DNA from 3 places in the Treponema denticola genome. Region 1 is predicted to be linked to each of the others. Evidence: riboswitches for the same ligand, from Rfam matches in the RefSeq annotation. Region 1 holds a riboswitch; each other region holds the start of a gene.
The links. Region 1 has a riboswitch for cobalamin ahead of E4N78_RS11290 (ABC transporter substrate-binding protein). Riboswitches for the same ligand answer to the same signal wherever they lie in the genome.
Positions count from the first base shown of each region.

Region 2: it holds a riboswitch for cobalamin, as region 1 does, so the genes downstream of both, E4N78_RS09290 (DUF4198 domain-containing protein) here and E4N78_RS11290 (ABC transporter substrate-binding protein) in region 1, are expected to answer to the same signal.
Region 3: it holds a riboswitch for cobalamin, as region 1 does, so the genes downstream of both, E4N78_RS04535 (Glu/Leu/Phe/Val family dehydrogenase) here and E4N78_RS11290 (ABC transporter substrate-binding protein) in region 1, are expected to answer to the same signal.

Region 1 covers NZ_CP038800.1:2,391,007-2,394,284, forward strand. Annotated here, with positions in the region: gene tuf (elongation factor Tu) at 1-671, opposite strand, end outside; gene E4N78_RS11285 (hypothetical protein) at 926-1,075, shown strand; cobalamin riboswitch at 1,189-1,369, shown strand; gene E4N78_RS11290 (ABC transporter substrate-binding protein) at 1,532-2,527, shown strand; gene E4N78_RS11295 (FecCD family ABC transporter permease) at 2,529-3,278, shown strand, end outside.
Region 2 covers NZ_CP038800.1:1,948,565-1,951,842, reverse strand. Annotated here, with positions in the region: gene E4N78_RS09295 (DUF4198 domain-containing protein) at 1-722, shown strand, start outside; cobalamin riboswitch at 802-1,004, shown strand; gene E4N78_RS09290 (DUF4198 domain-containing protein) at 1,325-2,143, shown strand; gene E4N78_RS09285 (hypothetical protein) at 2,154-2,339, shown strand; gene E4N78_RS09280 (ZinT/AdcA family metal-binding protein) at 2,428-3,278, shown strand, end outside.
Region 3 covers NZ_CP038800.1:1,001,973-1,005,250, reverse strand. Annotated here, with positions in the region: gene E4N78_RS04540 (Rpn family recombination-promoting nuclease/putative transposase) at 1-685, opposite strand, end outside; cobalamin riboswitch at 878-1,064, shown strand; gene E4N78_RS04535 (Glu/Leu/Phe/Val family dehydrogenase) at 1,373-2,614, shown strand; gene E4N78_RS04530 (MGH1-like glycoside hydrolase domain-containing protein) at 2,625-3,278, opposite strand, start outside.

The DNA.
Region 1 (3,278 bases):
CCCTGAATTGTAAAGATATCTTCAATGGGGAGAAGGAAGGGTTTATCCGAATCGCGGACAGGATCCTTGAAGTAACTGTCCATTGTCTGGAGCAATTCTTCGATGCAAGCCGTATCCTCTGCGGAAGCACCGTCCTGTAAAGCCTTAAATGCAGAACCCTTAATAATAGGAGTATCCTCAGGGAAGCCGTAAGATGCCAAAGTTTCACGAACTTCTTCTTCTACCAAATCTACAAGTTCGGGATCATCAACAAGGTCAACCTTATTAAGGAAGACGATGATTGAAGGTACACCTACCTGACGGGCGAGAAGCAAGTGTTCTTTTGTCTGAGGCATAACCGAGTCCGGAGCAGAAACTACAAGAATAGCACCGTCCATCTGAGCAGCACCGGTGATCATGTTTTTAACATAGTCAGCGTGGCCGGGGCAGTCGATGTGTGCATAGTGTCTCTTATCGGACTGATATTCCAAGTGTCGGGTATTGATAGTAATACCGCGCTCTTTTTCTTCCGGAGCATTGTCGATCTCGTCATATTTTAGAAGCTTATCACCGTACTTCTTTGCACAATACGTAGTGATCGCTGCCGAAAGAGTGGTCTTACCATGGTCAACGTGACCGATGGTACCAACATTCATGTGAACTTTCGTTCTGTTAAATTTTTCCTTTGCCATGAGATCCTCCTAAAAGACGTAGGCAAGTCTAATATTTCCCGCATTAAAAATGACGAGATTAAAAAGTTAACCGGTCTTTCGTAACCGAAAAACAAGCTTAACAAAGAAACAAACCGGAGAAACATAAGACAGTGATTAAAATCAGATAAGATTTAAGCATTTTCTTTATTTAAAGAAAAAAGCTTTTTATCCACCGCCCATAGGTTTTCGGACAGCATTCGGACCCACCTGATCACCTGTAAACCGTAACTCCGATGACTGGTTTGGCATCCTGCGAAGTTTTAAAGATTTCTTTCCTCATTTGCTTAAACAAGGACGGCATCCGCCTGCCTAAAAGGCTTTACGGCAATGCAAAACTTCTAAAGAATACCGATTTAAAGCCCTTTTTAGGCCCTAAATCATAATTTCAATATCAGCGTTCCTTATACCATAAAGAATAAAAAATGTCAATAGGAAAATCATTCATTTTATAAAAAACTCCTTGACATTAATTTACAAAAGTTTTAGAATTACTTTACAATTTTCAAACCATACAGGTGCCGAAATTCGGTTAAAAGGGAAGCACGGTGTAATTCCGTCACGGTCCCGCCGCTGTAAGAGACTAGTCTTTTTAAAATATGTCACTCGGGAAATCGGGGAAGGCTTAAAAAGATGCTGAAACTCGAAGTCAGAATACCTGCCTGTAAAGGACTAAGCCTTGTGCTTTACGAGCGATAAAGTACGGGACACTAAAGGAACTTATAGTATCTTTGTTTTCTCTATAGCTTAATAAGATCCCAAAAGTATCTTTGTACCCGCTGCATAAACTTATACCTTTTAGTTTGAAGCCGTAAAATAAACACACTATTTTTGGGGGAAGTATGAAAAAGATTTTTTTTCGCTCAATGCTGCTATTATTGGCAGTTTCGTTTTTTTTAGGATGCAGTCCTAAGGAAGATCAATCACAAAATTCGGGCAAATCAATGCCTAAAATGGAAGGAGCCCATTATCCTGTAACAATTACCACATATAATTATGCGGGAGAACCTGTAGACCTTACATTTGAAAAAGCCCCGGAAAAGGTTGCCGCCTTTTACCAAAGCCCTATCGAAACAATGCTCGCCCTCGGTCTTTCCGATAAGCTTATTCTTGCAGTCGGGCTTGATGATCCGGTTAAAGACGAATTTAAAGAAGCTTTCAGCAAAGTGGATTACCGCGACAAGCGTCCTGAAAAAGAAGAAATTATCGACATGGAACCGGATTTTATTTTTGCATGGACATCATTATTCGGTGAAAAGCGTTATGGAGATGTAAAATTCTGGCATGACAGAGGTACAAAAACCTACATTTGGCAAAACTCAGGCTTAAAAAAAGAAGATGCTCTCGAAAACGAATATCAGGACATTCTCAATATAGGTAAAATTTTCAATGTAGAAGACAAAGCTCAAGAAATTGTCGATAAGATGAAAACTGAAATTGCCGCAGCAAAAAAACACGTCGAAGGCAAAACAAAGGTAAAGGCCATAATAATTGAAGTAGAAAAAGAAGGCCAGTACCGTGTTTATGGGGAAAGAACTATCGGCGGGCAAATTGCAATGCAGGTCGGTGCCGATCTTGTAGGTAAGGATAAAAAAGGAATAGGCAAGGAAGAACTAATCGAGCTTAATCCCGATGTTATCTTTACGGTTTACTTCGGCGACTATATTGAAAAAGACCAATCTATAGAAATGCTCACAAAAGATAATGCTTTACAAAGCATAGCAGCACTTCAAAACAAAAAAGTTTTTCCGATTAATTTAAGTGAAGTTTATGCCAGCGGCATAAGAACCTATGACGGAATAAAGACAATTATCTCAGGTTTATATCCTGACCTATAATATGCAAAACAATAAAAACAAAGTGCTGAAAATAGTTTTTCTATCTTCAGCACTTCTTTTTCCTTTGGCGGGACTTTTAATTTCCATAGTTCTATCGGTAGGATTCGGAGCTGTACGCATAGCTCCCGCCGAAATCTTAAAAATCGCTCAATTTAAAATCTTAGGTGCCGGAAGCCTTGAAGGAATTAAAAAGTCGGCTATCGACATAGTTTGGATTGTCCGTATGCCTAGGATACTTTTAGCCTGTCTTACCGGAATGGGCTTAGCCGTAACCGGAGTTGTCATGCAGGCAATAGTACAAAACTCATTGGCAGACCCTTATATATTGGGCATTTCATCGGGAGCTTCTCTTGGGGCAACTCTTGCAATCGCTTTGGGCGTGGGTGCAAAACTGGGGCCTAATTATGTAGGCTTGTGTGCCTGCTTTTCCGCCTTTGGAACAGCCTTAATCGTAATAAATGCCGCCAACATAAAAGGCAGAGCCAATTCCGCAAAATTACTGATGGCCGGTATTGCCATAAGCACGATTTTTTCAGCCTTTTCTTCGTTTATAGTCTTTACTACAAAAAACAGGGAAGCTATAAGAAGCATTACCTTTTGGCTTATGGGAGGCTTCGGCGGAGCAAAATGGGAAAACCTCGGACTCCTTGCCGGAGTTATATTTTTAGGAATCTTCTTTTTTATGACACAATACCGCACCCTTAACCTGATGCTCCTCGGCGACAGCGTATCAATTACATTAGGAAAGGAT
Region 2 (3,278 bases), 440 kb from region 1:
TTGCATATACCCTTGAATTTAATAAAGAGGCCGGTTTTAAGGGAGGCGGAGATTGGGTTTTAGTTGCCGTTCCTCATCCTTATTTTGAAGCCGCCGATGACGGATATATTCAGCAGATAGCTAAGGTCTTTATTAACAAGGCCGGACTTTCAACCGATTGGCAGTCAAGGGTTGCCGAAGGCTATCCTGAAATTTTGCCCTTGGTAAAGCCATATGAGATTTGGGAGGGCGGTGTTATCCGTGCCCTTGTTTTGGACTCCGATGGAAAACCTGTGCCTTATGCTCAGGTTGAATTTGAAAACATGAACTACGATGTGGATATGGCAAACAAGAAATTTACCGGAGAACCCAAACTGCAAAAATCGGGTGCCGGAATGATAATGGCGGATAATACAGGCGTTTTCGAGTTTATTCCTCCTTGTCCTGGATATTGGGGCTTTGCTGCTCTTGGGGTAGGGAAGGAAAAGGAATTCGGTGGGAAAGAACTTTCTCAAGATGCAGTTATTTGGTTTGAGGTCAGTAAGATTGAAGATGCGGCCGAACAGGCTGATAGCACAAAACAAGCCGATATATCTTCTTCTGACGGAGAGCCTTCTGAAAGAGCAAAACCCAAGGAAGGATTTTCGCCTGCGGCCCTGATAATAGTAATCTTGCTTTTTGTGGTTATGTTCGCTTGGCCTCCTATCTTTAAAAAGATTTCGGATAAGGCTGAAAATAAGTAGGATAGTAAATAGATAACAAATCCCCATTGGTGTCCCGTTGGGGGCTTGCTTTTTTTTTGGAAATATTTATAATTACCCGAAGGTTATAGACAAATAAGGTTCTTAAATTAATTTTTAAGATTAAAAGGGAAACCGGTGAAAAACCGGCACAGCCCCCGCTACTGTAATTGAGTTTGTTTATCATAATGCCTCTATGTATTGGAAGCATAAGCCACTGTTAATATGGGAAGGCGATAAACTTTAAATCATAAGTCAGGAGACCTGCCTATTTGTATTACGAATCCTTCGGAGGGAAGGAAAGTCGGAAAACTCATTATTGCAACTCTATTTTACTGTCAGTCTTTTCTATAAGCGAAGCTGACGCCTTGCGTTTTTCGTGTTTTCTTTATTTAATCTCCGCTTTATTTTTAATTAAAAGTTTGCTGTTCCGTCTTTGGGGGCTTGCTTTTTTTTTGAGAATAAGATAGATTGTAAGTGTTGATTTACATTTGGATTTGAAAAAAAAGATTTTTCCGTGAGTTTAAAGCAAAACTTTTGGTCCTATCTTTTTTGAACTTAAGATTAAGAGTCTTTAGACTAAAATATTTATAGGAGAGTTTTTTATGAAAAAATTTACAGGAATAGTTTTACTTTTATTCTTGGTAGCTATGGCTTCATTTGCACACTTCCAAATGATTTATACCCCGACTTCAGTAGTTGAAGGCAATTCCGTTGACTTTAAGATTGTTTTTACACATCCTGCAGAAGCAGAACACGCAATGGATATCGGTAAAAACGAAGCCGGAGAAATCAAGGGTTTTGAAAAATTCTTTTCCGTGCACAAGGAAAAGATTCAGGATCTTCTTCCTTCCTTAAAGAAAACAGAGTTTACAACTTTAGAAAATACGGCTTCAGCCTATGACCTTAACCTAAATAAGGATAACGGTTTTAAGGGAGGCGGAGACTGGGCTTTGGTAGCTGTTCCTCATCCTTACTATGAAGGTGCCGAAGATGTCTATATCCAGCAGATTACCAAGGTCTTTATCAATAAGGCAGGTCTTGATACGGACTGGAGTGCAAGATGTGCCGAAGGTTATCCCGAAATCATGCCATTGGTAAAGCCTTACGATGTTTGGGTAGGCGGACTTTTCAGAGGTACTGTTGTAGACTCAAAAGGTAAGCCTGTTCCCAATGCGGAAATTGAAGTTGAATATATCAACTTTGATGTAAACATGAAAAAAAGCAAATTTGAGAAGAAGGCAAAACCAAAAAATGCCGCCGCTACTATTTTAGCCGACGCAAACGGAAACTTCTCCTTTGTTCCTCATAAGGCCGGATACTGGGGCTTTGCTGCCCTCGGTGCAGGTAATGTAAAAGAATTTGCCGGTAAAGAACTTTCACAGGATGCCGTACTTTGGATTGAGGCAGTGCCTGTCAAATAAGGATTGCCTTATGACATTGGGAATGGTTTTGACTATTTCTATAGTTGCAGGCGTGATTCTCTTACTCATCCGTAAATATTACAGGATATTTAAGGGTAAGGCTTCAGCCTGCAGCTGCGGAGAAAAAAATATCAATCCTAAGAGCGGCTGCGGTTGCGGATGCTGCGGCTGTTCTGCGGAAAATAAAAAAGGCTAGTTTCTTTTTACTTTAAGTCAAGAATTGTTTCTTGTTTAAATAAAAAGTTAGCTACATATAACTTATATTAACTTAAAGGAGTTTAATTATGGTTAATAAAAGAATGGGTGCAAAGATTGCACTTATACTGGTTACACTCGCAGTTATTTTTACTGCCTGTAAATCAATGCCTAGCACAATCGGAAGCATGAAAGTTGAAGCAGGCAAAGAACTTGCTGCGTGGAAAGGTGAATGGATTTCTATCGATATCGTAAAAGATGATAGTTCCTTAAATGCCGTATACAAAGAAACAGCGGCTAAGATGCCTTATTATACGGAAGATGGTTTAAAAGCTGCTGTTGCAGATATGTATGCAAGTCCTGTTGTAAGTGCAAAATTTGATGGAACAAATACTGTCATATTTACAATTCAAAAGCGGGATGGAAGTAAATTTGAAATGCCTTGCGAGTATAAGTACATCGGTAAACAAGCAGCTCCTGATCAAGAAGGCCTTTTTTGGGAAGCTTTTGAAGCTGTAACCGATACTAAAGAATTAAGGAGTGTGAAATATCTTATTCTGATTCCGCCGGATAGACATGGAGATGGTATCCTTCACTGGCATGGAAGATTCACCTCATATAGCATCTCATGGATTGTTGGAGGTGATAAATCATGGCCGACATATGTTCCTGCTTCAACAACAAAAGAAACAATGGTAAGCAATTTTGAAAATTCAATTAAGTCTATGACTAAATTCAGCCCTGTTTCTCCCTTTGAATCCTATGCCAAGTACGGCAAATGGATTAATACATTATCTATATTTGAAAATACAAGTAAAGAGGTTGAAGCTGCCTATGCAAAGGTTATAAAAGAATTTGCAGGCAAAAATCCCAAAGGCGGAGATTTTACAAAAGCTGAAATTATTGCCGAATTACAGAAAGGAAATAAATCCGTTAAGGA
Region 3 (3,278 bases), 1.4 Mb from region 1:
AATCATATTCGGCTAGTAACATATTCAATACCTCCTTAGTCTTGCGTTTTAAATAATCACGCAATATATCATTTGCTATACATTCTTCAATCGCTTTTTGAAAACCGTTTTGAGGATCTGTTTTTTTCCATCTTCGTACCGTTTCTACAAATATTGTGTACTCATACATCGTTTTGCAGTTTTTAAGCAAGGGATGGCGATTTTGCTGATTTATGTTTATTATCTTAACGGTCAACTCAAGATTAGGTTTTACCGCCTTTTCTATAAAAGCATCTGATAGTTTTAATGTTTTATCGGAAGGATAGGTTTCATCCCCATTATAAAATACATAAAATTCGGGCGTCGGAATGTTTAAGAGTTTACGGCTGTATTTTTCTTTTGATTCAAATAGAGTTTCATAAAGGCGGCTTATGTATTCAAGGCAACGTAAAGGCATATTTGGGTTTATAGTGGATTGATGCTCTACCAGCACTATGATTTTGTTATCAATAAGATATGACACATCATTATAGAATGTCATATAAAGTACCTGATCAAGCCTTACATTTTTCAGCTGTGCTGTAGCCGTAAGTTTGGTGCCGTGTAATGCATTATAAAGAGACAAAAAATTCTCTTTCGCCTTTTCATCTTCACTGAACAAATCAACAAAAACCGAATCCTTGTATTTTCTGTTTGAAGTACTCATATCACACCTCTTTTTAATTGGTAATGAAATTACAAATTATCCACTACCAATTAACTCTCAATCCCCCTTACAAATCAAGTATATCATAGAACAGTAGATTTTTCAATTGTCAGAGTGTTGAATCTCGATTGGATTGGTGTACCGATTTTGACATCTTGACTTATTTTTTATAAAAGTATAGAATTGTGTTTAAATAACGGTTTCGGTCTTGGTGCTCCTTTTAGCTAAGGAGTGAAAAGGGAATCAGGTGAAAGTCCTGAGCAGTCCGGCTGACGTAAGTGAGAGAGTTGGTTTTCAAAATGCCACTGGTTTATTCCGGGAAGGCGAAAATCAATGATGACCTCCGAGCCGTAAGACCTGCCAATGACTATGAGGGTAAAATGCAAGTTTTGCCCGTGCCGCACTCTGCTTGGACTCATGAGTTGCAGCAAAATTTATCGTGTTAATCATATTTATTTCCTCTATTGCTCCTTGGGCTGTTTGAAGATTTTGTCAAGTTTTCTTCGTTTAGCCTTGAGTACATCCGATTGATACCCTTGGGTGTACATTTTGAGGAAACCTAAATCCCTTTGCGGACCGGAATCGTTTTTCTTTATTTAAATCAAAATTCGAATTTTCTCCCTGATAACTTTCAAAAATACGGCTTTTAATGTATAATCATCATAAACTATTTTTAAGAAGGATTTTATGGCGAATACATACGAAAAACTTTTAAGCACTATAACGGAAGCTGCAAATACGGCTAATCTGGCAGAAGACGATTACATATCCCTTTTAAGCCCTGAAAGAGAGATGCATGTTTCAATACCCGTAAAAATGGATAACGGAAAAATCAAGGTTTTTAGCGGATACAGGGTCCAGCATTCTACATTAAGAGGCCCGGCAAAGGGAGGTATAAGATTTCACCAAGATGTAAACATCGATGAGGTACGCTCCCTTGCTGCATGGATGACCTTTAAGTGTGCCGTTGCCGACATTCCCTACGGGGGAGGAAAAGGAGGCATCTGTGTAGACCCTTCAAAACTTTCAGAAACGGAACTTGAAAAGCTGACAAGAGGATACACAAGGCGGATTGCATCTTTTATAGGCCCTAAGATAGATATACCTGCCCCGGACGTCGGAACAAATGCAAAGGTTATGTCCTGGATAGCGGACAGCTACAGTGAATATGCCGGAGAATTCAGCCCCGCAGTTGTTACGGGAAAACCGCTTCCTCTCGGCGGGTCTAAAGGACGAGTAGAAGCCACAGGCCGGGGAGTTCTTTTTGCAACAAGGGAAATTTTAAAGAAACTTAATAAAAACTTAAAAGACCAAAGTGTAGTTATTCAAGGTCTTGGAAATGTCGGCGGCGTTACTGCAGATCTTTTTTATAAAGAGGAAGCCAAGATAATTGCAATAAGCGATACAAGCAGCGCAATATACAATGAAAAAGGCTTAAATATTCCTCAAATACTCAAACACAAAAAAGAAGGAAAAAAACTCAATTCTTTTGCCGGAGATTTTACAAGGCTCTCCAATGAAGAACTATTGGAGCTTAAAGCCGATATTTTAATTCCGGCGGCCCTCGAAAATCAAATTACCGAAAAAAATGCATCAAATATTAAGGCTTCCATAATCATCGAGGCTGCAAACGGCCCCGTTACCCCTGAAGCCGATAAAATCCTCGAAAAAAATAACATTATAACTGTGCCCGATGTTCTTGCAAATTCAGGAGGCGTAATCGTTTCATACTTTGAATGGGTGCAAAACCTGCAAAGCTTTTATTGGACGGAAGAAGAAGTCAACAAGCGCCTTGAAGATAAGATGATTGAAGCCTTCAAGCTGGTATGGGATGAAAAAGAAGCCTATAATGTCAGCATGAGAAAGGCTGCCTATATTAAGGCTTTAAAGCAGCTTGTAGAAACTCAAAAAGTTAAGGGAATTAACTAAACCGGCTTTTTTAAAGTTTGTCTATCAGCATTGAACACTTACCCGACGGAATCGGCAAGGTCTTCTTCTTTTCGTTTAGGATATTTATGGTAAAATAATAGAGCTTTTCGCTTTCCATGTGAATCTCCCATCCCCTCTGGCTCTTGGACGAAAGAATAGTGATTAGGTTTCTTTTAAGGCTTAAGTTTTCAATACCCATGACTTCAAGATTGGGAACAGTCCAGTTGACAGTCTTACGCGGGAGACTTATCGAAAGACCTATAACATTTTCTATCATAAGACTTATTGTAGAAAGGCCGACCCTTAAAAGGTACTGTTTTCTAGGGAAAGCAGGTTTTCCCTTCCAATGTGCAGGCCCTTCCTTTACCGGAGAATAAGCTTCCCATAAGAAGCCTTGTTTTTTTGAGTTTCCTGCGGGAGAAAGGGTTTCAAGCACGTAGTATAAATGTCTTATAGCACATTCACGGGCTAATTCCCAACGGTTATATTTTTCAAGTCCCTTTATAACAACAAAATTTAAAATAGGAAAAACGCTGCCGCAGGCACCGTTTCCGGCCTCATCATATTCGGGCTCATTAGCGGCAAGGCTTGGAAAAGGATGATCAACACCGAAAGTGTTAGGGTTTGATAAATGTTCAACCAAAAGAGCGGCCTTATCTTCGTT